2 linked regions of the Dehalococcoides mccartyi CG5 genome follow. The protein of the gene in region 2 binds, or shares a complex with, the protein of the main gene of each other region. Links are inferred from orthologs where the notes say so. Each region holds a gene or a part of one and is shown on either strand. Other genes may lie near its edges. The genes, in order: fabF and acpP.

Evidence for each region.
Region 1: the proteins of acpP (region 2) and fabF are in contact, whole or in part, in a solved structure (PDB 6OKG), measured with the Escherichia coli proteins. The link is inferred for Dehalococcoides mccartyi CG5 from one-to-one orthologs.

Annotation. Positions count from the first base shown.
Region 1 is NZ_CP006951.1:761,216-776,739, reverse strand. What follows is about bases 8,099-11,092. They hold fabF (beta-ketoacyl-ACP synthase II), read right to left. Parts: upstream 10,233-11,092; coding sequence 8,964-10,232; downstream 8,099-8,963. Other genes in these bases: mtaB (tRNA (N(6)-L-threonylcarbamoyladenosine(37)-C(2))-methylthiotransferase MtaB), read left to right, coding at 10,321-11,092; recJ (single-stranded-DNA-specific exonuclease RecJ), read right to left, coding at 8,099-8,980. Also shown: dapB (4-hydroxy-tetrahydrodipicolinate reductase), read right to left, coding at 1-334; X794_RS04105 (polyribonucleotide nucleotidyltransferase), read right to left, coding at 351-2,513; rpsO (30S ribosomal protein S15), read right to left, coding at 2,555-2,824; X794_RS04095 (DUF503 domain-containing protein), read left to right, coding at 3,003-3,293; X794_RS04090 (DEAD/DEAH box helicase), read left to right, coding at 3,305-5,599; X794_RS04085 (prolipoprotein diacylglyceryl transferase), read left to right, coding at 5,670-6,452; X794_RS04080 (glycerol-3-phosphate acyltransferase), read right to left, coding at 6,632-7,264; more of recJ, read right to left, coding at 7,280-8,098; more of mtaB, read left to right, coding at 11,093-11,571; X794_RS04060 (DUF128 domain-containing protein), read right to left, coding at 11,625-12,677; imidazole glycerol phosphate synthase subunit HisF, read right to left, coding at 12,736-13,542; X794_RS04050 (Smr/MutS family protein), read left to right, coding at 13,716-14,000; X794_RS04035 (zinc-ribbon domain-containing protein), read left to right, coding at 14,433-15,203; X794_RS04030 (superoxide dismutase), read right to left, coding at 15,301-15,524. UniProt on the Escherichia coli protein: Involved in the type II fatty acid elongation cycle. Catalyzes the elongation of a wide range of acyl-ACP by the addition of two carbons from malonyl-ACP to an acyl acceptor.
Region 2 is NZ_CP006951.1:985,263-1,000,656, reverse strand. Bases 12,531-15,394 are described here. They hold acpP (acyl carrier protein), read right to left. Parts: upstream 14,161-15,394; coding sequence 13,900-14,160; downstream 12,531-13,899. Other genes in these bases: fabD (ACP S-malonyltransferase), read right to left, coding at 15,360-15,394; fabG (3-oxoacyl-[acyl-carrier-protein] reductase), read right to left, coding at 14,608-15,360; nusB (transcription antitermination factor NusB), read right to left, coding at 14,165-14,596; X794_RS05220 (B12-binding domain-containing radical SAM protein), read left to right, coding at 12,531-13,635. In the rest of the region: X794_RS05285 (PAS domain-containing sensor histidine kinase), read left to right, coding at 1-167; X794_RS05280 (DUF167 domain-containing protein), read right to left, coding at 115-408; X794_RS05275 (CinA family protein), read left to right, coding at 438-947; X794_RS05270 (NUDIX domain-containing protein), read left to right, coding at 940-1,350; rph (ribonuclease PH), read left to right, coding at 1,431-2,156; X794_RS05260 (glutamate-5-semialdehyde dehydrogenase), read right to left, coding at 2,238-3,512; X794_RS05255 (MerR family transcriptional regulator), read left to right, coding at 3,616-4,386; X794_RS05250 (S1C family serine protease), read left to right, coding at 4,577-5,419; X794_RS05245 (trypsin-like peptidase domain-containing protein), read left to right, coding at 5,509-6,693; X794_RS05240 (hypothetical protein), read right to left, coding at 6,733-7,059; X794_RS05235 (hypothetical protein), read right to left, coding at 7,056-7,322; proB (glutamate 5-kinase), read right to left, coding at 7,335-8,456; mfd (transcription-repair coupling factor), read left to right, coding at 8,606-12,052; more of X794_RS05220, read left to right, coding at 12,124-12,530. UniProt on the Escherichia coli protein: Carrier of the growing fatty acid chain in fatty acid biosynthesis.

The sequences.
Region 1 (15,524 bases), 220 kb from region 2 along the record:
ACTGTTCAATTTCAGATATTTCCTCAGGTGAAAAGCCGGTAGTGCCTATGACCAGATTAACCTTGTGGGCGGCGGCAATACGGACGGCAGGCATGGAAGCCTTGGCAACAGTAAAATCTACCATTACGTCAGGCTTGGTCTGCGAAAGAATGGAAGAAAGGTCTGCCGAGTAGGGGATAGAACCGCTGCCATCCGGCAGAGCCATGGCAGGGTTTTCCGCCCGTATATCCACTGCTCCCACCGGATGAAAGTTATTTTCCTGGCACAGGGTCTTTAAGACCTCCTGGCCCATTTTGCCTGAGGCACCGTGAACTACAACCTTTATAGGTGTCATAGCGCCTCCTAATATATTATGAGTTAGACCGGTCAGAAGGGCGGAAAGGACCGGGACGACGCGGCTGAGAATCACGGTTGCGTGAAATGGGTACAGCGTTCGGGTTGAGAATAACCCTGTGTGACAGGTTTACCCTGCCCTGGTTATCAATCTCTATAACCTTAACCGTTATATCATCACCCACCTTGACTATATCTTCCACTTTTTCAACTCTATGGTCGGCCAGTTCGCTTATGTGTACCATGCCTTCTTTTCCGGGCAGGATTTCAACAAAAGCACCGAAGGTCATTATACGGGTGACCTTACCGGTATAAATACTGCCGGCTTCGATGTCTTTAGTCAGGTCTTCAATTATCTTGATGGCCTTTTTAGCCGAAGCCTCGTCAGTAGCACCAATAACCACTGTGCCGTCATTTTCAATGTCAACGGTAGTATTGGTTTGCTCAATAATAGAGCGGATAGTTTTGCCGCCGCTGCCGATAACACTGCCAATCTTGGAGGGGTCAATATTTATCTTGTACATTCTGGGGGCATAAGGGCTAAGCTCTGTTTTAGGCTGGGCAAGAGCTTTGTCCATTACGTCCAGTATGTTATAGCGGGCTTCTTTTGCCTGGTATATGGCATCACGGATAATATCAAAACTGATACCCTTGACCTTCATATCCACCTGTATGGCGGTTATGCCGTCACGGGTACCGGCAACTTTAAAGTCCATATCGCCGTAGTTATCTTCGATGCCTTCAATATCAGTAATGGTGCAGTAGGTATCATTTTCACCGGTAATAAGGCCGATGGAGATTCCTGCGACAGCTTTTTTGACCGGTACGCCTGCATCCATAAGTGACAGGCTGGACGAACAGACACTGCCCATAGAGGTAGAGCCTGATGAGCCAACCACGTCAGCTACCAGACGAATGGTATAGGGGAATTCTTCCGGAGTGGGCAGGACAGGCACTAAGGCACGTTCGGCCAAAGCGCCATGACCGATTTCACGCCGTCCGGGAGAACCGGAACGTTTTACTTCACCGGTAGAGAAGGGGGCAAAGTTGTAGTGAAGCATAAAACGCTTGGTATCTTCGGCACTTAAGCCATCCAGCTGTTGGGATTCCTGTAAAGAACCAAGGGTGGTTATAGCCATGACCTGGGTATCACCGCGGGTGAATAAAGCAGAGCCATGGACGCGGGGCAAAAGCCCTGTTTCAGCATCCAGCTGGCGAAGCTGTTTGATACCCCGTCCGTTTACCCGGATATCCTTCTCAAGTATAGTAGAGCGGATAGCTTTCTTGATTTCTTTGTCATAAGCGGCCAGGATATCACCTTCGGCGAATGTTTCTGATAAAGCCGCAACCAGTTCAGCCTGAAGGCCTTCAACCGCATTTTCACGGGCGGTTTTATCTTGGTGGCTAAGGGCTTCATTTACCCGTCCTTTTACAAAAGCGGCAACAGCCGTTTTGACTTCTTCGGGTATTTCAAGCACCGGCACGGGTAGCTTTTCTTTGCCGAGCTTGGCACGGATTTCATCCTGGAGGTCAATAAGCTCTTGATTTGCCTTATGGGCAAACTCAATAGCGTTAATCATAATGTCTTCAGGAATTTCTTTGGAACCGGCTTCAATCATCACCACCGCTTTGCGGGTGCTGACTACCACCAGATCCAGCTGGCTTGATTCCAACTGGGCAAAAGTGGGATTAAGCACAAATTCACCGTTTATATATCCAATACGGCTGGCTCCGACCGGACCTTCATATGGTATTTCAGACATGGCCAGAACTGTGGAAGCACCCACTACGCCCCAGATATCAGCGTCATTTTCCTTGTCTGAAGCAATTACGGTAATAATAATCTGAAGATCATTGCGCCACTCTTTGGGGAGAAGAGGGCGAAGAGGTCTGTCAGTCAGTCGCCCAGCCAAAATAGCCTGTTCACTGGGGCGGCCTTCACGGCGGATAAACCCGCCGGGGATTTTGCCGGCGGCATACATCCGCTCTTCGTAATCTATAGTCAGGGGGAGAAAATCTACCCCTTCGCGAGGTTTCTTGGCAGAACAAAGTGTTACCAGTAATTCAGTATCCGCATAGCGGATAGTAATCGCGGCATCTGCAAGACGGGCAAGTTTCCCGCTCTCAATAACAAGTTTCCTGCCGCCGATAGTTCGTTCAAATGAGTTGGCAGTTATCAATAACGTAATCTCCTTACGGGGTTATTTGCCTTTGGCAAAAACTATTTTCTAAGGCCAAGATTGGCAATAAGCTCCTGATAACCGGCCCCATTGCTGTTGCGCATGTATGAAAGCAAGCGGCGGCGGCGGCCAACCAGAGTAAGCAGGCTTCTCTTGGTATGAAAATCGTGTTTATTGGCTATCATATGGGTGGTTAACTGGTGGATACGGGCAGTGAGCAAAGCTACCTGCACTTCAGTAGAGCCAGTATCGGATTCGCTCTTCTTGAATTCATTAATGATCAGAGATTTTTCCTGTTTGTCCAAACTTATTCCCCTTATATTATTCTACTTAATTCAAAGTCAAAATTATATCACAGCGTGGCTATATTGTAAAACAAATGCACTATATTTAGGTATAATATACCACATTTCGGCAAGCATTTACTTGACGTAATATAGTGGGCAGGGTATATTCATTTGAGAGCCTTGTAAAAAGGAGTTCTTTAGCTTGCACTCAGGTATACTCAGATTATGGCTGGATCTGCCAGAAAACACCTCTCTGAAGGGTAAACGCCAGCTTGTTCAACCCCTGATCAGGCAGTTGCGAAGCCGTTTTAATATTTCCGTAGCCGAAGTAGAAGAGATGGATAGCTGGAAGACGGCGGTTATAGGTATAAGCTGCATAAGTAACAGTGCCATAGTAGCCGACCAGTTACTAAATAAAGCTTTGGCTTTTGTAACCGATGGCGGATTTGATGTGGTTATCCGTGATTTTGAGATTGAAATAATGGCAGTTTAAGGTGATATCTCTTGGAAACTACCGAGTTTTTGGCCTATATTGCATCTCTGCCTGATTATCAGGAGCAGATAGCCCACATTGAACGCTTGCCATACCGCCCGGCGGAATATGCTAAACCAGATGCCCCGCTTTTACCCCAGATAGATGCCCGCCTTAGGAAAAAACGAATTTTGCCGTTATATACCCACCAGGCAACCGCAGTAAATCTTTGCCGGCAGGGTAAAAACATAATTGTGGCTACCCCGGCGGCCAGCGGCAAAAGTTTGTGCTATAACCTGCCGGTACTTGAAAAACTGGTATCGGACCCGAATGCCAGAGCCCTATATCTTTACCCCACAAAGGCTTTGGCGCAGGACCAGTTGCGAAGCCTGAAATCATTTGCGGTGCCATCGCTGCTTTTGGCTGAAGAGATGGATGTGTATGACGGTGATACCCCGAACCGTAACCGTTCGGATATCCGTTTGCAGGCAAGGATTATACTTTCCAACCCGGATATGCTTCATGTGTCCATATTGCCGTCCCACCAGAAATGGAGCCGTTTTTTACGTCATCTGGAATATGTGGTTATAGACGAAGCCCACATCTACCGTGGGGTATTTGGTTCGCATCTGGCAAATATCATAAGGCGGCTTCGGCGTATTTGCAGTTACTATGGCAGTTCACCGAAGTTTATTCTCAGTTCAGCTACTATTGCCAGTCCCGGCACTCACGCCCAAAGTTTGACCGGACTGCCTTTTTCAGTGGTGGATAATGACGGTGCTCCCAGAGCAGAAAAGGATTTTATTTTTTGGAATCCGCCTATTATTGACCCCGCTAACGGGATGCGTCATAGTGCCAACTCGGAGTCCGCGTTTCTTTTAAGTGAGTTGGTCAGCCACGAAATCCGCACGCTGGATTTTGCTCGTACTAAACGGCTTACCGAGCTTATTTATAAATATTCGCGTGACCGCCTGATAGCCATAAAACCCGAATTTGCCGACCTTATCAAGCCATATCGGGGAGGATATACTGCCGAAGACCGCCGCAAAATAGAAAAAGAACTTTTCTCAGGTAAATTGCTGGGGGCGGTTTCCACCAATGCACTGGAACTGGGGGTGGATATCGGTGACCTTGGGGCTAGCATACTGACCGGTTTTCCGGGCAGTATTTCCAGCACTTTCCAGCAGGCGGGGCGCAGCGGCAGAAGGTGCGGCCACTCTCTTTCATTTTTGCTGGGGCTGGATAACCCGCTTGACCAGTACTATATGAATAACCCTGAAAGGTTGTTTAACAGCGGTTTTGAAAGTACTTTTATAAATCCTGAAAATCCGTATATATATAAAGCCCACCTGTTATGTGCTGCTTGGGAAATGCCCTTAAATGAATCCGAAACAGATATTTTCGGAGAAAATCTGGCTGAAGAACTGGAAATACTCTCCGAAGAAAGAGTACTTAACAAGCGGCGGGGCAATTATTATATATCAGCAGATATTTCTTATCCTGCCAGAGATGTCAGTATCCGTTCAGCTTCGGGCAAGGATTTTTGTCTGGTAGATGCGCAGAGCGGACAAATTATTGAAACGCTGGACTACCAAACAGCCTTTCTGCAGACCTATCCGGGGGCAGTTTACCTGCATCAGGGTGAAAGCTATCTGGTAAGCAGTTTTGATCTGAATTCACAGGTAGCCTTGCTGGAGAAGAAAAAACTGGAATACTATACGGTTACCCATGACCTTACCGAAATAAGTATACGTGAAGTGTTGAAAAACAAACTGGTGGGGGATATCAGTGTATATCTGGGCAAAGTAGACGTTACTCTAACGGTAACAGGTTACAGACGCAAAGCCCAGTTTACCGAGCAGATATTGAGTGAAGAGCAGCTGGATTTGCCGCCTCAAACCTTTCCCACTATAGCGGTTTGGTTTAAACTGCCGGCTGAAACAGTCCGTATTATGGAAAAATATAAAATGGATTTTCACGGGGCTATCCACGCTGCCGAACATGCCCTTATTGGGCTTTTGCCTTTGTTTGCCTTGTGTGACCGCAGTGATATCGGGGGTGTTTCCACCCCCCTTCACCCGGATACGGGTACTTCGGCAATATTCATCTATGACGGGCATCCCGGCGGGGTGGGCATTGCCGAAAAAGGGTACGAGATTATTGACCAGCTTTGGGAAACTGCCCGTAACCTTATTGATAAATGTACCTGCGTAGATGGCTGCCCCAGCTGTGTCCAGTCCCCCAAATGCGGAAATAACAATAAACCGCTGGATAAAAACGGGGCAAAAACAGTGCTGGAAAGATGCCTTGGCAAAACCTGTTTGTGATGACGAATTTGTTAAGGTATAATTTTAATTAGGTCACGCCTCTTTTTAAATTGAAACAGGACAGGTAATTATGTTTGAAATAAATGTAGACCCGGTAGCCTTCAGCATAGGTTCGCTGGTGGTTAAGTGGTATGGCATCATGATGGCACTGGGTGTGGTGGCACTGGTTTCATGGATATTCTGGCGGATTAAACGCGGGGCGAATATTTCGTATGATACCGTGCTGACTGCGGCTATTATCGCTATTCCTTCCGGCATTGTCTTTGCAAAGCTTCTGCATGTTATAGATGCTTGGGAATATTACAGCCTTAATCCCGGAGCTATATTTAGCGGCGAAGGTCTGACCATATTCGGAGCTATTATAGGTGCCACAATAGGCCTGTGGATTTACAGTAGATATTCTCACTTCAATCTGGGTTATTTGCTGGATGTGGCTGTACCCGGCATACTGCTGGGGCAGGCTATAGGCAGAGTGGGATGTTTGCTGAATGGTTGCTGTTACGGGGAATTTGGTGGTACTGGTTGCAGCGTAATTTATACCAACCCCGCCACGGCCGCCCCTTACGGGGTGGAGGTAGCACCTACCCAAGCTTATGAAATTATCTTTTTGTTGTGTCTTCTTACCTTCAGTTTGTTCATCGCCAAGAAATTGCGGCCTGACGGCCAGCTTTTCCTGCTTTATATCAGCCTGTATGCCGCATGGAGAGTTGCTATTGGTTTTGTACGGGTGAATGATGATTTTGCTTTAGGTCTGGAACAGGCTCAGGTAGTGGGTCTGATACTTATGGCCGTAGCCGTTCCGCTTTTTATTTACCGCCTTAGAAAGCAAAAACAAACGGATAAAATAACTTAAACCGAGGCATTCGGGGTAACCCAAGTCTAAACTGCTTTGATAAATTAACCTTGCAGATTTGATTGAAATGCGTCTGCAAGGTTTTTATTACTCTTGGTATTATCTTCGCTTTTTCAGAATATTCATTAATAAAAGCGGAATATTCTTCATTTGCTTCAGCTGTCTTGTGGAAGACTAAACTAAAGTCTCTCTTTAAGGTTTCTGCGAAAGATAGCCCGCTTGGCATTGCCGGAGCCGGCCTTGTTTTTTATCTCTTTCATGCGGGGTATGTACATGAGTATGGGTATCATAACTACCAGTAGGGAGAAAAGTACTTTGCCCATATCATGTTGCCCCAGCCATGCCACCAGTATAAAGCTGATAAAAGAGATGCCGTAACTCAGGGTGGGGAAACGGGTAATAGCCATCAGGATAAGAAAACAGGCTATATATATGGGAATGCCCTCAGGCATCATGTAGGCTAGAATACCGATAGCGGTTGCTCCACCCTTGCCGCCCTTGAATTTAAGCCAGACAGGGTAATTGTGCCCTGCAATGGCCATCAGAGCACATAGCATCTGGATACCCAATCCTTCACCCAGCCAGTTGGCAACAGCCATAGCCAGAGCACCTTTGCCGATATCCGTTGTCAGTACCAGAATACCCGGCCAGAAACCCACATTATAAAAAACGTTCATAGAGCCCATGTTTTTTGAGCCTACGGTGCGGATATCTATTTTTTTAAAAATCCGTCCTGCCAGATACGGGGCAGGCGTAGAGCCGATAAAATATGCGGCAATGAGTGCAATTATAACCATTATCAAGCTGTTCATTTGCTCACCTTTTTACTAAATCTTGGTACCTGAGGGTGCCATGTCAATTATCTTCAGGCGGAGGGTGTCTGTTCCGCACCATTTATCCAGTTCAAGATTATACACTATATCCACCGGGGATTGGAGAAAACTGCTTAGTTCTTTGGCTTGGCGGAATGCCACCCCGTCCCAGAAACGGCCTTTGTGTTTTATACGTAGTTTTAGGTGTTCGTTATTACTGCCCATTGACCGGTAATCAGTAATATTCAGCCCGCGGCTGAGGAAAACAGGCTTCGGGTTTGCCTCTCCGAATGGAGCCAGACGCTCAAGTTCGCGCAAAGTGGCCGGGCAGAGCAGGCTTAAGTCTGTGTCAATATCAATATCTATAAACGGCTTTAATTCCATACCGCTAAGGATTTCTTCGGCGTAAGCGGAAATGCCTTGTACAAACGCATCCAGATTTTCTATGGGCAATGTGAAACCTGCCGCTTGGGCATGTCCGCCAAAATGGCTGAACAGGTGGGCAAAGTGGTTGAGCGCCTGAATAATATTGAAATCCGGTATGCTGCGGCAACTGCCGGTAGCAGAATCAGCATTGGTCTTGATGACAATAGACGGGCGGTAGTATTCATCTGAAAGCCTGCCTGCCACCAGTCCGCTGATACCTTGAGGGCATTCGGCATCACTGAATATGAGCAGAGCAGGCGGGAACTGGGTATCAAGCATAGCTCTGGCTTTTTCTACAAAACGAACGGTTAGTTGCTGGCGTTCGGTATTTTTGTTTTCCAGCCAGAGTGCCAGTTCCTGAGAATCACTTATAGTAGTGGCGGTAAGCAGTTTGTATCCGGCCATAGCGTGTTCCAGCCGTCCGGCCGCATTCAGGCGGGGTGCCATTATCCATGAAATGCTTTCCGGCTCTATTTCCCCCAGATGCAAGCGGCTAAGCTGGGCCATTTCTATTAGGCCGGGGCGGGGTTCTGCATTCAGAAGTTTTACCCCCTCCTTTACCAGATAACGGTTTTCATCCAGAATGGGTACAATATCCGCAACCGTGCCTATGGCTACCAAATCCAGTAAATCTTTGGCTTCATCCTCCCGCCCTAGGTTGCGGTACAAAGCCTGTATAAGTTTATAAGCCACCCCAACTCCGGCAAGCTCTTTACAGGGGTAGGTTGAGCAGGGCATTTTGGGGTTTATAATGGCATATGCAGGCGGCAGTTCGTCCAGCGGGGTGTGGTGGTCTGTGACTATCACGTCCAGCCCTATTTTGTTTGCTCGTTTGATTTCAGGTATGGCGGTAATGCCGCAGTCAGTGCTGATAACAAGAGAAACACCTTCTGCGCGGTGTTTCTCAAGGGCGGATATTTTTAAGCCGTAACCCTCGGTAATGCGGTGGGGTATATATGGTGTTACATTTCCGCCCAAACGGGCAATGCCGGTAGTTAAAACTGCCGTAGCCGTCAGCCCGTCAGCATCAAAATCCCCATAGACTACTATCTTTTCGCCTGCCAGCAAGGCTTTGTAAATGCGGCTGACAGCCATTTCCATATCAGGAAATAAAAACGGGTCATGATTTAAACGCTTGTCTGGCGAAAGAAACAGGTCAGCCGCTTCAATGGTTGTAATGCCCCGGTTATAAAGCAAACGGCTAATCAGGGGCGGATAAGGAAAGTTCTGGCCAGTTTCCTCCGGAAGAGCCGGTTTTAGCTTCCAGAGGCAATTAGCCAATATTTTCATTGCCCATTTCCCTGAGGATAAGCACTGAATTATGCCCGCCGAAACCAAAGGAATTATTAAGGGCAACCTTTACTTTAGCTTTACGGGCGGTGTTGGGAGTGTAATCCAGATCACATTCCGGATCAGGCGTGGTGTAGTTTATAGTTGGAGGGATAATGCCGTTTTTGATAGTCAGGGCGCATATGGATGCTTCGATAGCACCTGCCCCGCCGATAAGATGCCCCAGCATGGATTTTGTGGAACTGATGGCAAGTTTTCGGGCATGTTCTCCGAAAGCCACCTTTATAGCATTGGTTTCCATCTTGTCATTAAGCGGGGTGGAAGTGCCGTGGGCATTAATATAATCCACCGCCTCCGGCTTGATACCGGCTGTTTTAAGGGCGATATTTATGGCGCGTGCGGCTTCAACTCCGGATTCCACCGGCTGGGTGATATGAAAAGCGTCTGATGAACCGCCGTAGCCTATTATCTCGGCAATAATATTTGCCCCGCGGGCCTTAGCGGTCTGCAACTCTTCCAGTACCAGAATAGCCGCACCCTCCGAAATAACAAACCCGTCACGGTTGGCATCAAACGGGCGTGAAGCTGTCTGGGGGTCTTCATTGCGGGTGGAAAGGGCTTTTAGAGCTGAGAAACCGGCAAAACCTACCGGGTTCATTATGGATTCGGCGCCGCCTGCCAGAACGATTTTGGCAGAACCGAAACGTATTTTTTCAAAAGCTGTACCTATGGCATCTGAACCGGAAGAACAGGCAGATGTGGTACAGAAATTAGACCCTTTAAGACCCAGCTGGATAGACACTTGGGCACCGGCCATGTCTGCAATCATCATCGGTACTAAAAAGGGGCTGACTCTGTCCGGCCCCTGTTCCAGAAATACTTTAATCTGTTCAAAGAGAACCGAAAGCCCGCCTATGCCGCTGCCGACAATTACGCCAATATCCTGACTGGTGCTTTCGTCTACGGTTAAGCCTGAATTTTCCAGTGCCTGTTTACCGGCAGCTACGGCCAGCTGAGCAAAACGGTCCATCCGGCGGATATCCTTGCGGGATATATAGTTTGCCGGGTCAAAATCCTTTACCTCTCCGCCAAAGCGGACAGCCAAATTTGATGCGTCAAAAAGGCTGATATGGTCTATACCTGAACGCCCGTTTATCAGGCCTTCCCAGGTGGTTTGGGTATCAAGTCCAAGAGGGCTGACAATACCGATACCGGTTATGACAACCCTGTTTTGGGGCTGGTTATCAGTCATCTGTTCACCTCGGTTGTTAAGTTGGCTATTTATAACACAGGCATATTTTAACTGCAAGTTTAGAAAGGCTTTGGTATAATCTGGTTTGATGTTTAATATAGCTTTAGATACGCTGGGGTGTAAACTTAATCAGGCCGAAACAGAGGCTATGGGGCGTGAATTCGCACAGGCGGGTTACCATTTGGTAAGCCCGCAGGATAATTGGGATATTTATATCTTGAATACCTGTACAGTCACCCATGTGGCAGACCGAAAGGCCCGCTATCAGATGCGGATTGCCCGCCGTCACAATCCAAGCGGCTTTATTTGCCTGACAGGCTGTTATGCTGAAAATGGGGGAAATGAAATAAGTTGCCCTGATGCTAATCTGATACTGGATAACCGGCAGAAAACGGATATTGTTAATAATATTATCAGGCTTTTCCCTCTTGAAAACAGCGCTTCGGCTTTATATGAAAAAGGCAGAACCCGCAGTTTTATAAAGATACAGGACGGGTGTGATAACTTTTGTACATACTGCATAGTACCTTTTGTAAGGCGGTATAAAAACTGCCGCGGGGTGGATGACATAATCAGCGAAATAAACTTGAGACAGGCTGAAGGGTATCAAGAAATTGTGCTTACCGGCACGGAAATAGGTGAGTATACATCCAGCGGGTTTAATCTGGCAGGGCTGATTGAAGCTATACTGGAACGTACCAGAATACCTCGCCTGCGGTTGTCTTCTCTTCAGCCAAACGAAATAACCCTTCCGCTTTTAGCTCTCTGGAAAAACCGGAGATTGTGTAACCATTTTCATATGGCTCTGCAAAGCGGCAGTGACCGCATCCTGGGTTTAATGAATCGCCCTTACAGTCTGACGGACTATACCCGTACATTGGAAGCTATCCGCAGGCAGATTCCGGATGTGGCTGTCACTACCGATATGATAGTAGGTTTTCCTGGAGAAACCGATGAAGATTTTGCATGTAGCTTGAAATATGTGGAGCAGGCAGGTTTTGCACGGGTGCATCCTTTCCCGTATTCCGAGCGTCCGGGTACAATGGCATCACAGCTGACGGATAAAGTAGACCCTGTGGTAATAAAAACACGTCTGTCTGGGATGATGCTTGCGGCCAAAAATGCCAGTTTGGAGTATCGTCACCAGAGCAGGGATTTGGAAAAGGAAGTACTCTGGGAGAACAAAATGAAAGATGGTCTTTGGTTTGGCTATACCCCTGACTATATACGGGTATATGGCAAATTTACAGAAAAGCCGACTAATACTATTTCGCGAGTGAAGCTGGCTAAAGTATATGCTGACGGGGTACTATCCAGTGAAATAGCTTCACAGGTTTAGTGCTGTAAACGGGTTGTATTTATAAAAACAGTACCCTTACAGATAGTGTTTGTTTAAACAGGTTTCTTAAGCCCCGCCGCCTCCCAGTAGCTTGTAAAACTGCTGTAAGGTACCAAGCCGCTCATGGCATGGCTGGCGGCCGGTATATTACTTTCTACCGCCGAGGCTACCGGGTTAAGCCCGCCCATCATTATCATACCCACCTTGTTCAGGCCTACCGGCATCTCACAGATGGATTTACCGGCTTCACCTATCACCAATACCCCGTTAATCCCCGCATTTTTCAGCTTGGCTATTATCTTTTCAGCCAGCGGCAGGCTTACGGCGGGTATTTCACGGAAATTACATAATACTTTACCCTCACCCCTTCGGGCTACCTCTGAAACACTGGTCATTCGGCTGGCAATAAATATTTCAGACGGGTCCAGCGATGACCCTGTATAATAAATCATGTCTGTAAAGCGCCAGGGTTTGTGCTGATGGAACTGCAGAGTGCCCCCGAAACGTGAATCCATAGGGATACCGGCCTTGAGAAGCGTGCCGTTTATTACAATGGAACAGACAGTAGCAAAGGCAACCTGTCCTTCGGGGACGGTAATATCCGAAATCTTGTCCCCTTCATGTGCAATGCAAACCAGATCACTTACACATAAATTGGCTTTGTATGCCTGTGCCATAGCCCGAAGTGCCGGTTTGAATTGGTCCTTGGCAAAGAAGGATATATTCACCGGCACCATACCGCTAAGGTTGTCTAAATCAAAATCCGTCATATAGGCCAGACGTTCAATCTTGTCGATTACAAAACCTACTTTGTCAGTGACCATGGCATTCCCCAGTTCCTCAAGACCAAGCTGGGTAATGCTTCTGCCGTCACGGCGGCTTATTTTGCAGCTCATATTTCTTTCATCAAGCAATATCAGGTGATAACGGACTGCCCGCTCTGAAAGGTCAATACCGTATTCATTCTTCAGTCGGCGGGCAATAATCTTGCTGCCAACAGGAGTCTGGCAACTGGCCAAAACACGTAAAATGGCTAATTTTTCACGTTCTACTTCGCGCCCGTCTTGTTTTATCAAATTCATCCTCGGTGTAAGGTTTTTATTCATTGTAACAGCGCCCGTTATCTTCGGCAACAGGTTGCCGTAATGTCTTATAAATATTATACTATTTGCTTTTAGAAGGGGATGTATATTTTTTGTGCGGTATATTTACCGGAATACCTTTTGAATGCAAATATGTTTTCAGTTCCGATATGTTTATGATGCCGGAATGAAATACTGAAGCCGCCAGCACAGCCTGAGCCTTGCCTTCGATTATGGCAGCATACATATCCTCCAGCTTGCCGGCGCCCCCGGAAGCTATTACCGGTATGCTTACTGCCCGGGTTACAGCTCTAATCATTTCCAGGTCAAAACCGTCTTTGGTTCCGTCTGTATCCTTGCTGGTAAGCAAAATAGCACCTGCCCCCAATGCTTCCACCTGTTTTGCCCAGTCCACCAGTTCCAGATTGTGTGTATCATCACCATTCGGCATAACAGTTTCAAGACGGGAGTGTCCGTTTCCCGGTGGATTTTTGATACCGTCTATAGCTACTATTATCCGTTCACTGCCGAATCTGGCTACCGCCTTACGAATAAATTCTTGATTTTGGGGAGTAATGGTATTTAACGCTACTTTGCTTACGCCCAGAGTAAACAGATTTTCAATATCCTGAAGGTTTCTGATGCCCCCGCCCGCAATTAAGGGCAAACTTGTTTTGGATATAATCTTTTTTACCCAATCCGTATGGATAGAACTATTTTCAATAGTGGCTGTTATATCCAGAAAAGCCAACTCATCTGCCCCTTGTTTGGAATAAACAAAAGCCGCTTCAGCCGGGTCTCTGGCATCGGCCATATCTGTAAACTTGATTTCTTTGACCACGCGGCCATCTTTGACATCTAAACAGGGGATAATTTTTATCGGTTTCAACTTGTCACCAATATGTATTATTTTAGGGCAAAGTATTTCAATGCAGGTATATTTATTAACCCATAAGGGAATAGTATGTCATTTGAAGGTTTAAAGTAAAGGCGGTTACTTGATAATATACGGCAACATTACCGTAATATTGCCCGCACATGGGCATGATGCTAAGATATCTTATGCCATATAATTTGAAGCGAAGCCGCCCTGACAACGTTCCCAATGAAATAAGCCTGCGTCACCTGACTGTTGATGAGGCCTTGCCGGCCTTTAAACAATACTTAAATGATGCGTTCATGGCAGGGCATATGGTTATAAAAATTATACACGGAAAAAGCGGCGGTGTAATCCGCGGGCTGGTTTGGGATGAACTAAAAGGGCATTCGCTTGTTCAGTCTTACCGTTTAGGAGAGTATGGAGAGGGCGGTTCGGGCGTAACTATCGCTTATCTGGAAAGGCGTTAAAGCTAAATTTGCCAGTTTCAAGAATAAATTGAAATGATAGGCCAGTTTTGGCTATAATACGGGTGGTTTTGGTGAGTGTGGCCTAGCGGTTAAGGCACCAGGTTGTGGCCCTGGAGATCGTGGGTTCAAGTCCCATCACTCACCCCATTTTCAAAGCGGCCTGCGCCTATAGCTCAGTGGATAGAGCATCGGTCTTCGGAACCGAGGGTCGTGGGTTCGAATCCCTCTAGGCGCGCCAAAATTAAAGCTAAATTTAAGCCCCTGGCACTAAAATGCTGGGGGCTTTTTTGTTGTTGCTATAACTAATGGCAAATATATATTTATAGATTTAAGTATTGGTTTGGTCTGAAAATATTCATTATGAATATCTTGACAGCTATAGCTAACGCAAGACTATAATACCCAAGGTATCCAAATATGAGAGGTTAGAAGATGTCGTATTGTCCAAAATGCGGAAACGCCATGTCTGATGATGATTTATTTTGTAAATCATGCGGTGCAAAACAGGAGAAAATGCAACTGACTGAAGACAAAACTGTAATAACCCAGCCGGCGGCAGTTGAGCAAATTGCCCCAAAAACACCCATGGGTGAAACAGGTGTATCATCATTTTCAAATGGTGCTTCCGTATGGAGCCCTGCACCCCAAAAGAAAAAAACCAACATGCCGGTTACACTGCTTTCGGCTTTCTTGGCATTAGCTATCATAAGCACTGGGTTTTTAGGCTATAAGTATATAGATGACAGTAATACTATTGATACCCAGCAAGAAACTATTAGCGGGCTTAATGCAGATAAGACCGGATTGCAGTCAGACCTTGCTGCTGCCCAGAGTACTATTCAGGATGTAAACAACCAGCTTAGTTTATCTGAAGCGCAATTAGCAACTACCGAAGATGAGCTTTCAGCCATTCAGGCAAAATATCCGCTTAGAAATTTTGAGTCTCTTAATAAACTACAACTGTGGGCAAGCAGCCATAAACAAACTGAATATAGTTACGCTGATGACCAATATGCTACTGCTCTGAGAGTACAAAAAGCGGCTATGGAAGACGGATATCTGGTATCTGCCTGTATTTCATGGGGGCATGCAGATGGATATTCTTATATACTATGCGAAGCTATGGTAGGGACAACAGTCTATTATTGGTTTCCTGAAACCGGTATCGTGCAATCCTATATGACTGATATACCGGTTGACTAACTTATAACCGTTTTAGGGTTTCAAAATATACCAGAAGTGTATGCCAAAGGGCAGTATTTCTACTGCCCTTTGGTTTTTTGGGATATTAAGAATAAGTTTATATCAGGAAACGTTTTTCCACCTCAGACCAGTTTATATTTTTTATAAAGGCAGCAATGTATTCTGCTCGTTTCAGCCCGTAATCTGTCAGGAAGGCATGTTCAAATACGTCTATTACCAGTATCGGGGTGGCACCTGCCAGATGCCCGGCTTCATGCTCGTTTATCCACTGGTTAAACAGGCGTCCGGTCTGAGGGTCTTTATAGAGTATTACCCAGCCTA
Region 2 (15,394 bases):
TTCAGTTGGAAAGTAAGCTGGGGCAGGGAACCAGATTTATAATAGATTTGCCTGTGAAAAACAGCAAAATACCCCAAAGGAAACCTTCCAAGGTGGTGGTGGTTAAGGTGAATGCTAAGACCCGTGCAAAGCCGCCGAAATCTTTGCCTCAAAATCCGCCTGACTAAGTGTAAAAAACGCCAGTACTTTATTCCGCCCGGTATGCCCGTGGCATATTTCTATTTCGGCTTTAGGGGTATCAAGCAGGTCACTTAAGTAGTCTATCAGCTCCTTGTTAGCCTTGCCTTTCTCCGGCTGAGCGGCTATCTTTAGTTTGAGTAGACCATTCTCATAACCTGCCAGTTCATTTTTTCGGGCAGAAGGGATTATTTTAAGATTTACTTTAAACGGGCTTTCCTTTGGTGGCATATTAAACCTTCTAAAGGTAATATAATACTATGATTAATAACCTAGATTATAAACTAACTGATCTGGCAGGGGAAATAGGGCTGCTGCTTATCAAGCATAAACTCAGTTTGGGAGTGGTGGAATCTGCTACCGGAGGGCTTGTTTCAAACGCAATTACCAATATACCCGGTTGTTCAGCCTATTTTCCGGGTTCGGTTACCAGCTACTCCAATGGTATTAAGCAAAGTTTGCTGGGGGTGTCTGCCCGGACGCTTTCAGAACAGGGTGCGGTCAGCCCGGAAACCGCCTGTCAGATGGCTCTGGGGGGGAGGCAGTTACTTGGAACAGATATCTGCTTGTCTGATACGGGGATTGCCGGGCCTGGGGGTGAAACCCCTTGCAAGCCGGTGGGGCTTTTTTATCTGGGGCTGTCCACACTGAAGGGTGTCAGGGCATTTGAACACCATTTTACAGGCAGCCGTGAAGAGATAAAATATCAGGCAGCTGTGGCTGCTCTGGATATGCTGAGGGGATATTTGAAAGACATGTCCGGTGGATAACCAGTCCTGTACCCAGCCGGTAGTGACTGCTTTTTTGATAAAAGGCGGCAAGGTGCTTTTATTTAAACGCAGCCAGAGAGTGGGCAGTTACCGCGGTTGCTGGGCGGCTATATCCGGCCACATGGATACAGCACCGCTGGAACAGGTCTATACCGAAATCACCGAAGAAACAGGCTATGAACCCGAAGATTTGGTACTTCTTAAAGAAGGACAGGTATTTGAATACCATGATACCGTACTGGGTATCTGCTGGCAGATACACCCGTTCCTGTTTCATTTAAAGGTAAACAGACAACCCCAAATGGATTGGGAGCATGTAAGTTTTTGCTGGGTTTTTCCAGCTGAAATAGCTTCACTTTCCACCGTTCCCCTGCTTAAAGAGGCCTTTGAAAGCCTGAGCTGATAAAAGGGTGCGTTGTTCCGTTTTACTGCAGGGTGTTATACTGGCGGATATAAACTAGTTTAGAAATGGAGTCAGTGTTCATGCAAAGAGGTGATGGCCGCAACTTTAACCAGCTAAGGCCGATAACAATTACACCCGGTTTCCAGAGCTTTGCCGAGGGTTCGGTTTTGATAGAGCAGGGTAAGACAAGGGTAATCTGTTCGGTCAGTATGGAAGACAGAGTTCCCCAGTTTTTGCGTAATAGCGGTACAGGCTGGGTCACGGCTGAATATTCCATGTTGCCCCGTTCCACGGTTACCCGTACCCAAAGAGATTCGTCTGCAGGCAAGATATCCGGCAGGAGTCAGGAAATACAGCGCCTTATAGGCCGCTCCCTGCGTTCCTGTGTAGATATGGCGGCTTTGGGCGAGAGGTCTTTTATTGTAGACTGTGACGTTATTCAGGCAGATGCCGGCACCCGCACCGCTTCCATAACCGGTTCTTATATAGCCCTGTATCTGGCGTTTAAAAAAATGGTAGATATGGGTATTCTTTCCAAAATGCCCTTTACTTCTCAGGTAGCGGCGGTCAGTGTCAGTATTTTTAAAGGCAATATTGTGCTTGACCCCTGTTATGACGAAGATTTTCAGGCTGAAGTGGATTTTAATCTGGTCATGAATGACCGGGGTGAGTTTGTGGAAATACAGGGTACGGCTGAAGGCAAGGCCTTCTCCCGTGATACCCTTGATCAGGTACTCAAACTGGGCGAAGCCGGTATCAGACAGCTTTTTGATATTCAGAAGGGTATTACCCAGCCTCAGCTTTAGCCGATTAAATAGCAGATATTAAAGAGGGGGGCTTTACGCCCCCCTTAAACTATATTCGGGGAATAGATACATAAAGGTATCCTATCCCCTTATCTGCCCGCTACCGTAGACTATCCATTTGTAGCTGGTTATCTCTTTAAGCCCCATCGGGCCGCGGGCATGCATCTTTTGGGTGCTTATACCCAGTTCCGCTCCCAGCCCGAATTGCGAGCCATCTGTAAAGCGGGTGGAGGCATTTACCATAACTGCGGCCGCATCTACTTCGTTAAGGAAACGCTGTGAAGAAGTATAGTTCTGGGTAACTATGCTTTCCGTATGCCCTGAGCCGTATCTGGCAATATGGGAAAGGGCTTCATCCAGACTGTCTACCACTTTCACCGCCGCAATCAGTGCCAGAAATTCCTTGCCCCAGTCATCCGGGGTGGCGGGTATGAGCTTACAACCGAAGGTGTTTTCCAGTATTTTCAAGGCGGCCTCATCTGCCCGTATTTCCACTCCGGCCTTGCTCCATTCGGCGGCGACGGCAGGCAGGAAAACAGGTGCTATATCTTTGTGCACCAGCAGGGTGTCCATGGCGTTGCAGACGGTGGGACGCTGTACTTTGGAGTTGTAAGCTATATTTACCGCATCAGTTACTTTGGCATCGGCATCTACATAAACATGCACTACCCCTATGCCGCCGGCAACCACCGGTATAAAAGAGTTTTGTTTAACATAACTAATAAGTCCGGCTCCGCCTCTGGGTATCACCAAATCTATCTGATCTGAAAGCTTGAGCAGGTGGTTTACCAGATTACGGTCAGTATTTTCTATAAACTGGACAGCTTCTTTGGGTAATCCTGCCTGTTCAACCGCCTGTCGGATAAGCTTAGCCAGAATGGTATTTGAATGGATAGTTTCCTTGCCGCCTCGCAGAATAACCGCATTTCCGGCTTTCAGGCACAAACTGGCAATATCCACTGTAACGTTGGGGCGGCTTTCGTAAATAGCCGCAATCACGCCCAGCGGTACCCGTTTTTTACCGATAATCAGCCCGTTGGGCATGGTGTTCATATCAAATATTTCACCCACCGGGTCTGGCAGGGCGGCGATAGCGAATGTATCTTTGGCAATTCCCTCCAGACGGCTCTGGTCTATAATCAGGCGGTCAAGCATGGCGGGGAGCATACCTGAAGCTTTGGCTTCGTTCTGGTCTTTCAAATTGGCTTCCAGTATGGCAGGCCCGTTATCCAGCAGGCAACGGGCAATATTTTTAAGGGCGGCGTCTTTTTGGGCAGATGAAGCATAGCTTAAAGGGCGGGAAGCGGCTCTGGCTAAACGGGCTTTTTCTTCTATTTCCAGCAGTGCTTTTTCCATCATTTCTCCTTTAAGCCATGGTAATACACAAATATTAAACTTTAAGCTTAGAAATGGCAAGATCAAAATTATTGTTTGACCCTCTTGACCATTACCTAAGGTAATGGTTTATCATGGTGTTATGGAAAAACTACACACAGTTGGTGAACTCTCCAAAATGGCAGGGGTGAGTATACGCACTCTGCATTTTTATGATGTTAACGGTTTACTGAAACCCCACAGTTATACTGCCGCCGGATACAGGCTGTATGGCAGGGAAGAGGCTTTGCGTCTTCAGCAGGTATTATTTTACCGTGAGCTGGGGTTTTCGCTGGAAGGCATAAAACTGCTGGTTGATGAACCGGGTACAAGCCTTCTTGAAAACCTGCGCCGGCAGAGCGGTTTGCTACAGGATAAGGGAAAACAGCTGGAAGATTTGCAGAAGACCATTCAAAAAACTATATCCAGTCTGGAAGGGAAAATAGAGATGGAAATAAACGAATATTATCAGGGGCTTTCGCAGGAGAAGATTGATTACTACCGCAGTGAAGCCCGCCGCAGGTATGGAGAAGAAACAGTTAGGCGTTCAGAAGAGATGGTAGTAAAAATGGGCAAAACCAAAATGGCAGAGCTTCAGGCCCAAGGGCAAACCATATTTGAGAAGATGGCTAAAAATATACCTAACGGCCCTGCCCACCGGGAGTCACAAGAACTGATAAACAAATGGCGGATATGGCTGGGAAACTTTGCTCATTACACAGATGAAGGTTTGCTGGGTCTAGCCAGAAGCTACCGTGATGACCCGGAATTCAAGGCATTTTTTGACAAGATTCATCCTGAACTGGCCGCTTTTATTGCGGATGCGGCCGGGGTGTATTTTAAAAAGTCTACTTGATGCAACCGGGATATGCGGTACAAACAAAGGGCTGAAGAATATTCTTCAGCCCTTTCCGGTTTCAAGGATTGGATGGGAAAGGATACTAAATACCAGCAGGGTAAATAATTTTTTGATTTTCCCATTTTAGGTTTTGAAAGAGTTATGATAAAGATATTGAAGACCGAATTGAATATTACGGAGGAGAGCCATGGAAGGAGTCAAATCCCGCTGGATAAGTATAGCTGTTATTGCACTTCTGGTGGTGGTTACCGGATTTAATACCGCTATGCTTTTTCAGAAATCTGACCAGCTTAGTCAGGCTGAAACCAAGATAGATTCTTTAACCCAAAGTTTGGCTTCACTTAGTGGCCTTGGCGGCGATATTGCCGGCCTGCAGCAAGACCTTTCAACTGTCCAAAGCCAGCTTCAGCAGGTAAATACAGACCTTACCTGTCATGCTTGTGCGGTTTCGGATGTGGTCAGTCTGATTGAACCGGCTATAGTGCGGGTAGATGTAAGCGGCCGGAACTTTTCTGCCTCCGGCTCCGGCACTATTATTGATAAACGGGGTTATATACTGACCAATTACCATGTTATTGAAGGGGCAACCACTATCAGGGTAACCCTGATGAGCGGTGCTATATATTCGGCCAGTGTGGTAGGCAGTGATACGGGCCGGGATGTGGCTTTGCTGCTTATGAGTGCTACTAGCGGCCAGGAATTTCCTACTGTTACTTTGGCCACTATGGCTGATATCAAAGTGGGTATGGACGTGGTGGCGGCCGGGTTCCCTTTAGGGACTGATTTGGCTGGTCCGGCTACTTTTACCAAAGGTATTGTTTCGGCTATGCGTACCTATGAAGGTTATCTGTATGTTCAGACAGATGCAGCCGTAAACCCCGGCAACTCCGGCGGTTGCATGGTGAATATGGATGGACTTATGATAGGTATACCCTCTGCCGGGATAGTACCCTATGGTGAGGACATAGAAGATATTAATCTGGTAATACCGGTTAGTGATATTATCAGTTTTCTTGCTTTATACATATAAGGCTGAAAAATTTATAAATGAACATCCCTTTCCCAATATGCCCGAAGAAGCTATTATTATATATTAGATAATCTAAAGGAGGAGCAGGTATGACTACCGCCCAGAAATGGATAGGAGTATTACTCAGTTTGGTACTGATAGGGGTAAGTGCGTTTAACACTATTCTCCTGCTTGACCAGAAAGACCAGTTGCAGACTGCCCAGGGGCAGATCTCGTCTCTGCAAAGCCAGCTTAGTCAAGCCGGTACGGATATAAATACGCTTAAGAGCCAGCTGACGGCAGTAAACGGGCATTTAGCTACTTTGGATGGGCAAATCGGCGAGCTTTTAAAACTTTCTACGGCACAAGTGGATGCTATTGCCTCTGTTATGGCGTCGGTGGTGTACATAGAAGTAGATTATTATGACCGGTCTACCGGTGAAAGAGGTACTGTTTCCGGTTCAGGGACTATTATGGATAGCCGCGGCTATATACTTACTAACCGCCATGTGGTGGAAAACGCCACCAATGTGACCGTAATCTTGCCCAATAAACAAGTTTATACGGCTGAGGATTTCTGGATAGATGATTTTATGGATGTGGCCGTAGTTAAAATAAAGGCAAACGGTCTGCAGGCGGCATCTTTCGGTGACCCAAGCACCCTTAAAATGGGTGATACTGTTGTTGCTCTTGGTTATCCGTTAAGCATATCTCCCACTGATGGCGGTATGACGGTCACTGCCGGTATCGTAAGTAATCTGGAGAACTGGTTTTTTATAGATGAAACGCCTTATTTTGACGTAATCCAGACAGATGCGGCTATAAATCCGGGCAATTCCGGCGGGCCTATGATAAACCTCACAGGTGAAATTATCGGTATAAATAGTGCCGGTATTTTAGATGCCCAAAATATGGGTTTTGCTATAAATGTGGCTACCGCCGAGCAGATTTATGAAAGCTTGGTAGCAGACGGCAGCGTCAGTCATCCGTATCTGGGGATAGATGTTGATGACTATTATGATGATATACCGGGATTTAGCGGTGCTACCGAATCAAACGGGGTTGAGGTGTTGGATGTTGAACACGGCAGCCCGGCAGACCTTGCCGGTTTGAGGGATGGTGACGTTATTTACCAGTTTGACGGAAAGGCAGTCACCTCTTTTTCAGACCTGCTCAGAATTCTCTGGAGGATGGAATCAGGTGAGACGGTAGTTTTGCAGATAAAGAGGGGTGGAGTTGAGAGGACTATAACAATATTCCTTGAAGACCGCCCGTCATCCTCATACTTCTTTTAGTTTATAAATAATTGGTTATTAAAAAGCCCGGTGCTGTTTCTAAAACGTGCCGGGCTTTTTTTGACCGCGTTTGTTATGCAGGTTTCCCAGTGAACCACGCCCGTTAACCAGATAACGGTATTTGGGAAGTTTGCGTCCGGGTGGGGTAGTCAGGCTGATTACCACGCTGCCTTTACGCCCGTCTTCAGCCTCAAAAATATATTCAGCCGGTTTTAGCTCTTTAGAGGAGGTTATCTCTCCCCACCACTTGGCGGATGTATATTGGCTGGAGTTGGTTTCCATGAGGTTATACTGGACATCTGCCAGTGGTTTGTCCACATCTTTAAGGTAAATATGACCCAAGCCGCTGGTGTATTTAATGCTCACTGGGTTTTAAGCAGGCTCATGCCCTGAAAGAGATAGAAATGGCGTGAGGGCATGCCGTAAACGGCCTTGTTCAGCTTCTTTTTAAGGGTGCAGCGCCCTTGTTTTCCATCCTCGGTGCGGATAGAGTAACCACCACCGTCAGCTACTTTGTGGTATTCAGTGAAGACCAGTTCTCCCCACCAGCGGGAATCAGAATTATCCTGAAAGGTATATTCTACCTCTCCTATCAACTGGTCTCCCTGGTATATATTGCCCAGTGCCATGACCTACCTCCGTTAAATTACCACCAGATTATTGCGGTGTATTACTTCAGGGCCTTGGTTGCCCCCTAAAACGGCGTTTAGTTCCTGTGAGTGAAGGCCTTTTATTTTGGAAATATCATCTGAAGAGTAATTGGTTATGCCATAACCCAGCCGTTTTCCGTGGCTGTCGGTAAGCTTTACAATATCACCCCGCCCGAATTTGCCTTCGGCCTGTTGCACTCCGGCAGCCAGCAGGCTTTTCTGGTTTTCTCTTAGTGCTTTGGCTGCCCCGTCATCTACACAGATGCTGCCGCGGGTGCAAAGCCCGCTCATCATCCAGCGCTGGCGGCTATCCGGCTTGTGCAGTGAAGGTATAAAACGGGTACCTTCATTTTCACCATTCGCCAGTTTGAGAATAATATCCGGTATATGCCCGTCTGCAATAATGGCGGTTACCCCTGAAGATGTGGCCAGTCTGGCGGCTTCCAGTTTGGTTACCATTCCGCCTGTACCCAGCTTGTTTGAGCTGCCGGCGGCCAGTTGCTCCAGTTCTTCGGTAATCTCTTTGACCTCGGTTATCAAGGTAGCTTCAGGGTGGAGAGTAGGGTCTGAGGTGTAAAGCCCGCGGATATTGGTCAGTATCAGCAGTAAATCAGCCTCTATCAGGTTGGCTACCATGGCCGACAGATTGTCATTATCCCCAAATTTGGCTTGCTGGATTTCATCTATTGCTACCACGTCATTTTCATTGACAATGGTTATAATTCCCAGTTCCATCAAAGCCAGCAGGGTATTTCGGGCGTTGAGGTAACCCGAACGGTCAGACAGGTCACTTTTGGTCAGCAGACCTTGGGCAACCGTCAGCCCGTGAGGACTGAATAACTGGTCATAATAATTCATAAGCTGGCTCTGGCCTATGGCGGCCAGCACTTGTTTAAAAGGAACATCTTTCGGAATGTGGCGGATACCCATTTTAGAGCGTCCGGCGGCAATAGCCCCCGAAGAAACTATAACTATCTCAGTACCCAGGCGGGTCAGTTCGGCTATCTGTCGGCACAGGTCAGCCATGCGCTCATGGTCAAGCTTGCCTGTGCCGCCGGTGAGCAGACTGGTGCCCAACTTTATTACAACCCGTTTATAACAATTTTCGTTCATAAATAAGTCATTATAGCAAGCAAGTTAAGCCAGAACAAGGATTACCCCGTATATATTGCACCTGACTTGAGGGCGGGTGCTTTCGGTGATACAATTTCCAAACGGGGCTACCTCTAACGGTAAGCCCCTAAATGTGTTTGGAGAATATATTGAACCTTATCGGTTTGTTGCCTCTAATAGACCAAAGTCCTTCATTTAACAGTCTGTTTGAATCTTTAGACAGGGGTGAAGCTGATATTTCTGTTTTAGATGCGGGGAGGGGTTTCAGTTTGGCGGCGGTATACCGCAAGCTTAAATGCCCCATGCTGGTTATCACTTCACAGCCGGAGCGGGCCAGGGAACTACTGGAACAGATAGCCGCTTACAGCGGGGAAGAGCCGGGGTTTTTGCCTGACCCCAGCCTGTTGCCTTACCAGAGGGCTGTTTCAGACCGTAATTCCTCACTGGAAAAAATGCGTCTGGCAGGCATTTTGGGCGGTTTTATCCGGAGTGGAGATGCCCGGATAATAGTTACAGCTGTGCCGGCTCTGCTTCAGCGGTATATATCCCCCAAAGTATTTGAGCAGTCTTTTGTGCAGGTCTGGACGGGATTGGAAACAGAACCCCAGAATCTTATTTGCCGTTTTCAGCAACTGGGATACCGTCAGGAAAGCATAGTAGAAATGCCGGGAACATATTCACATCGGGGCGGGATACTGGATATCTTCCCCCATACCGAAGATAACCCGGTAAGGCTGGAATTTTTCGGCAATACGCTGGAAAGTTTGCGTAATTTTGACCCTCAAAGCCAGCGTTCGGGAAAGCAAGTAAACGAGCTTACCATCAGCCCCGCAAGTGAAATTTTTCATCTGGGGCAGTTGCCCCGTCAAGAGCTTAAAAACAAGCTGGATGCTTTGCTCACTGATAACCTTAATCCTGAATTCAGCCGCACTCTGTCGGCAGATATAAACCACTTGCAGGAGGGTTTAAAACCGGAATACCCGGAATTTTTTGCCCCTCTTTTCAATACCTCAAGCATACTTGATTATCTGCCGGCGGATGCTCTGGTAGTGCTGGATGAGCCTGCCTCTATAGAGCAGGCGGCTTTTCATCTGGATAACGAAGCCGAAGAACTGCGCTCAGATCGTCTGTCACAAGGTGAGCTTCCTTCCGTTTATCCCCGCCCGTATTTCAGCTGGGCAGAGATATCTGAAATGTTGAAAACCAAAAAGAGGCTTATTATGGCCTCTTTCGGGCGGGAGAGTGAGTCTCTGAAGCTGGAGTTTGCTTCTCCGGATAATTATGTGGGGCGTTTAACCAGTTTGTATGAGAAACTGCCGGAACTGAAAGGGCACGCAGGCAGGGTGGTTATAGTCAGCCATCAGGCCGCCCGTTTGACCGAGCTTCTGGCGGAAGAGGGTATTTCCACAAATGTTCAAACAGATATTTTGAAACCCCCTCCGTCTGCCAGTCTAAGCCTTGTTCAAGGGATATTGGGTGCGGGCTGGAGTTTAAGCGGTAGCTTGCACGTATTTACCGATGCCGAACTTTTTGGTTTTGTAAAACAGCGGCGTTTGCCCTCCAAACGTCCGGTTGCCCGCAAGGGAGTGGTGCTGGACATAAAGCCGGGTGAATTTGTGGTGCATATAGACCACGGGGTAGCCCTGTTCAGCGGGGTCAGCCATATGAACCGTGACGGCATGGATAAAGAATACCTGATACTCCAGTATGCCGGCGGCGACAAACTCTATGTACCCACAGACCAGATGGACAGGGTAAACCGTTTTATAGGCAGTGGGGATGAACCCCCGTCTTTGCACCGGCTGGGTACTCAGGAATGGCAAAGGGCTAAAGAAAAGGCCAGTGAATCCGCGGAAGAGACTGCCCGTGAGCTCCTTGAGATTTACGCCAAACGTGAACTGGCCAGCGGCTATGCTTTTTCGGCAGACACCGTCTGGCAACAGGAGATGGAAGCATCGTTCTCCTATGTGGAAACACCTGACCAGCTGAAGGCCCTGTACGATGTCAAAGAAGACATGGAAAAACCCCGCCCTATGGACAGGCTTATACTGGGGGATGTGGGCTACGGTAAAACCGAGGTAGCTATAAGGGCGGCTTTCAAAGCGGTTATGGACGGCAAACAGGTAGCAGTTTTAGTGCCTACTACTGTGCTTGCCCAGCAGCATTACACTACTTTTCGTGAGCGGCTGGCCACTTTTCCGGTAAAAGTAGAGGTGCTAAGCCGATTCCGCAGCCAGTCCGAACAGAAAGAAGTGGTTGAAAATCTGGAAAAAGGCGAGGTGGATATCTGCATAGGTACTCACCGCCTGCTTCAGGCAGATATAAAGTTTAAAGACTTGGGATTAGTAGTTATAGATGAAGAGCAACGCTTCGGGGTAGCCCACAAGGAATTTTTCAAGAAACTGCGTGCCCAGGTAGATGTGCTTACCCTTAGCGCTACCCCCATACCCCGTACTTTGCACATGTCTATGGTGGGAGTGCGGGATATGAGTATTATCGAAACTCCGCCCGGTGAACGCCTGCCTATAAAGACCGTAGTAGCCGCTTTTGATGAACGGCTGATACGTGAAGCTATACTGCGGGAAATGGAAAGAAACGGGCAGGTATTTTTTGTGAATAACCGGGTGATGGGCATAAATTTGCTGGCAGAACGTATCCAGCAGCTTGTTCCCGAAGCCCGCATAGGTATCGGGCACGGGCAGATGGCTGAAGAAAAACTGGCGGCCGTAATGGCTGATTTTGTGCGGCATGAACTGGATGTGCTGGTATGTACCACCATAATAGAATCCGGGGTGGATGTGCCGAATGCCAATACCCTTATCATAAACCGGGCAGACCGCTTCGGGCTTACCCAGCTTTACCAGTTGCGGGGAAGGGTGGGGCGGAGTTCCCAGCTGGCATATGCCTATTTCCTGTATGAAAAAGAAAAACGCCTTAGCGGCGATGCTGAGAAACGCCTGAAAACTATCTATGAGGCAGCTGAACTGGGGGCAGGCTACGGCATTGCTATGAAAGACTTGGAGATACGGGGTGCGGGAACACTGCTTGGGGTAAAACAGTCAGGGTATATAAATTCAGTCGGTTTCAATCTGTATACCCAGATGCTGTCAGAGGCTGTGGCCGGGCTGAAAGCTACGGGCAGCGGGCTTTCAAAAGAGGAAATACGCCTCAAGAACATGCCTGCCCCCAAGCTGGATTTACCTCTGGATGCATTTATACCCGAATATTATATTCAGGATCTGGATCTCAGGCTTTCCATCTACCAGCAGTTATCGGCTTTAACCAGTCTGGCAGGAGTTCAGGAAAAAGAAAAGGAACTGGCAGACCGGTTCGGGGCAATGCCGCCGGAACTTGAAAACCTGCTTTATTCAATCCGTCTGCGTCTGCTGGCTAAAAAAGCCCACGTGGATACTATAGTAACCGAAGGCAGCCAGATAGTGGTGCGGATGCTGGGCGGGCTGATAATAAACAAGTCTTTGCTTGAACCGCTTCGGGCAGGGGTTATCGCAGGGCGTAATCAGGTGGCTATAGAGTTTAAAAAAATTGGTGATAAATGGAAAGAGGTACTGGAAGAGGTAATCTGGCGATTGGGGTAGGCAGGGTTTAAAATGAATAAAATTTATGATATTATTCAAAATATTCAAATATCCTCTGTCAGGAGATTCAGATGAAAATTTTACTCCTTTACCCACGTTATCCCGACACATTCTGGAGCTTCAAGCATGCCTTAAAGTTTGTTTCTAAAAAAGCCTCTTTTCCGCCGTTGGGTCTTCTGACTCTTGCCGCCATGCTGCCGGATGGCTGGCAAAAGAAACTGGTAGACCTTAATATTGAAAACCTGACGGATAAAGATATACTGGCGGCAGATTACGTCTTTATAAGCGCTATGGCAGTTCAGCAAAAATCCGCCCACGAATGTATAGACCGCTGCCATGCTCTGGGTAAAAAAGTAGTGGCCGGAGGGCCTTACTTTACGGCTGAGGCTGAAACCCTGAAGGGCATAGACCATTTGTTGCTGGGGGAAGTGGAAAACTCTCTGGCAGGTTTTGTGCGTGATTTGGAAGAGGGAAAAGCGGCAGCGGTATACCCCGAAAAAGAAAAGTCAGACCTTACCCGAACACCCATACCCCTCTGGAAGCTGGTAAAGTCAAAAGAATATTCCTCCATGAGCCTTCAGTATTCGCGGGGTTGCCCGTTTAACTGTGAGTTTTGTGATATTGTAGTCCTAAACGGCCGTGTTCCCCGTTCAAAAGACCGTGTGCAGGTTCTGGCTGAACTTAATGCCCTGTACCAGTCCGGCTGGCGTTCGGGAGTTTTCTTTGTAGATGACAACTTTATAGGCAACAAAAATAAACTCAAGGCCGACATATTGCCGGCAGTCATAGCCTGGCAGAAACGAAAGGGTTACCCCTTTTCATTTAATACCGAGGTTTCTATAAATCTGGCAGACGATGATGAACTGCTTCACCTGATGGTAGAAGCAGGCTTTGATACCGTATTTGTGGGAGTGGAAACACCCAATGCCGAAAGTTTAGCGGAATGTTCCAAGCACCAGAATGCCAATAGGGATATGCTGGTTTCAATTGAGAAAATCCAGCAGGCCGGTATTCAGGTTCAGGGCGGTTTCATACTGGGTTTTGACAGTGACCCGGCTTCTATTTTCCGTGCCCAGATAAATTTCATTCAGCAAAGCGGCATTGTGACTGCCATGGTCGGGCTTTTAAATGCCCCCAGAGGCACCCGTTTGTGGAACAGGCTTAAGAAGGAAAAACGTCTGCTGGAAGATTTTCGGGGAGATAATACAGATTGCAGTTTGAACTTTGTACCCCGCATGAAGACCGAAGTGCTTATAAACGGTTATAACCGGGTGCTCTCAGCCATATATGCCCCCCGCGAATATTACCAGCGGGTAGCTGTACTTATATCGAGATATCATCCCAAACCCAAAGGGCGGGTGAAACCGGTATCAGCCCAGAGGCTAAGGGCATTTATGCGGTCTGTGTGGCATCTGGGTATTGTGGACAACAGCCGGAAGTATTATTGGCGGTTGTTGGGCTCTACCCTGATAAAAAATCCCAAGGCATTTCCTCTGGCAGTTACCCTATCCATTTACGGCTATCATTTCCGCAAAGTTTTAGAACGTTATACGGGGTGCAAGTTCGGGCAGGACACCGCCTGAGGGCTGTCTCAATCTAAATCTGACCTATATATAGGCTCTTTTAGGGGGAGTAAAACGTCTTAGCCGTCTGGCAGGGCAGGGGTTACCCCTTAGGCTTGGTCTTTTTCAGGTAACAACCCACTATACCGTTTACCCGTTTTTAACGGCAAACATCTTGGTATCCGAAATTTCAGAGTATCAGCTGTAACAGGCAATAAAATGCCCGGACCGGATTTCGGCTATAAATTTAAAAACTGTTTGAATCTGGTGGTATTAGAGGCGGTATTAGCTGTCTTTTATGCCTTTGGACTTCAAGTAGTCCACTACAGCCTGCACCGTCTTTAATTTTTCAGCGTCAGTATCAGGTATCTCAAACTTGGTTTCGGGAGTACCGAATTCGGTCTCCAGTGCCATTATAAGTTCTACCTGATCCAGAGAATCTGCCCCCAGGTCATCTGCAAAACTGGCAGTAAGCACCACATCTTTTTCTTCGGCGCCCAACTGCTCAACACTAACTTTTTTTACTCTTTCAAAAACCGTTGCCACTACTTCACTCCTCCCGTTGGTTTGCTGTATCTGCCAGAGCTTTGCTGACAGAACTGAGAACCCCGTTTATAAATCTGGCAGAAGAGTTGCCCCCAAATGATTTGGCAAGTTCAACTGCTTCGTTGATAGCTACTTTAACCGGTACATCATTTTCATGGATAATTTCAAAAATAGCCAGCCGGAGTACATTCCGGTCAATATATGAAAGCTGTTCCACCGGCCAGGCAGAGGCAAACTGGCGGATATTTTCATCCAGTAAGTCCTTGTGCTTGACTACGGCATTTGTCAGCCTGAAAATAAACTCTACGTTTTCTTCAGTCTGGGGGTTTTCGGTTAAAAGGCGTTTTAAAACATCCTCGGCATTATGCCCTGCCAGGTCTTGTTCGTACAGAGCCTGAAGGACTATTTCACGTGCTTTGCGTCTGCTGGTCGTCACTTTTTACTCGCTTATATTATAGACATACCGCCGTCCAGGCAAATTACCTGTCCGGTAATGTATTTGGCATCTTCTTGTGCCAAGTATAATGCACAGGCGGCTATATCTTCCACTGTGCCAAGTTTTTGCATGGGTATTCGGGCTGTTATAGCCTGTCTTTGTTCGTCAGACAGGGCTGCGGTCATATCGGTTTCTATAAAACCGGGTGCTATGGAATTGACAGTAATATTGCGGCTGGCCACTTCTTTAGCCAAAGAATAGCTGAATCCCAGAATGCCGGCTTTGGCGGCGGCATAATTGGCCTGCCCCGGGTTGCCCTTCAGACCGACTATGGAACTGAGGTTTATTATCCGTCCCCAGCGGTTTTTCAGCATCTGGCGGAGGGCGGCCTTGGAACACAAAAAAACACTCTTTAAGTTGGTTTGTATTACACTGTCCCAGTCTTCTTCGGACAGACGCATGGTCAACTGGTCACGGGTTATGCCGGCATTGTTTACCAGTATATCCACTCCGCCAAAGGCTTCCTGACTGGCTTTGAAAAGGGCTTCTACCCCGCTACTTTGGCTTACATCAGCCTGAACGAATATGGCCTGTCCGTCCTGAGAACGTATCTGAGAGGCCGTTTCTTCACCATTGGGAGACAGACTGTTTACTACCACTTTTGCCCCTGCTTCGGCGAACCGCAAAGCTATGGCTTTGCCTATGCCCCTGCCGGAGCCGGTAATCAGGGCTACTTTGCCATTTAAACCAAGCATGTTACCCATTATACGCTAAAATTCTGGATAGAAGCGGCATCAT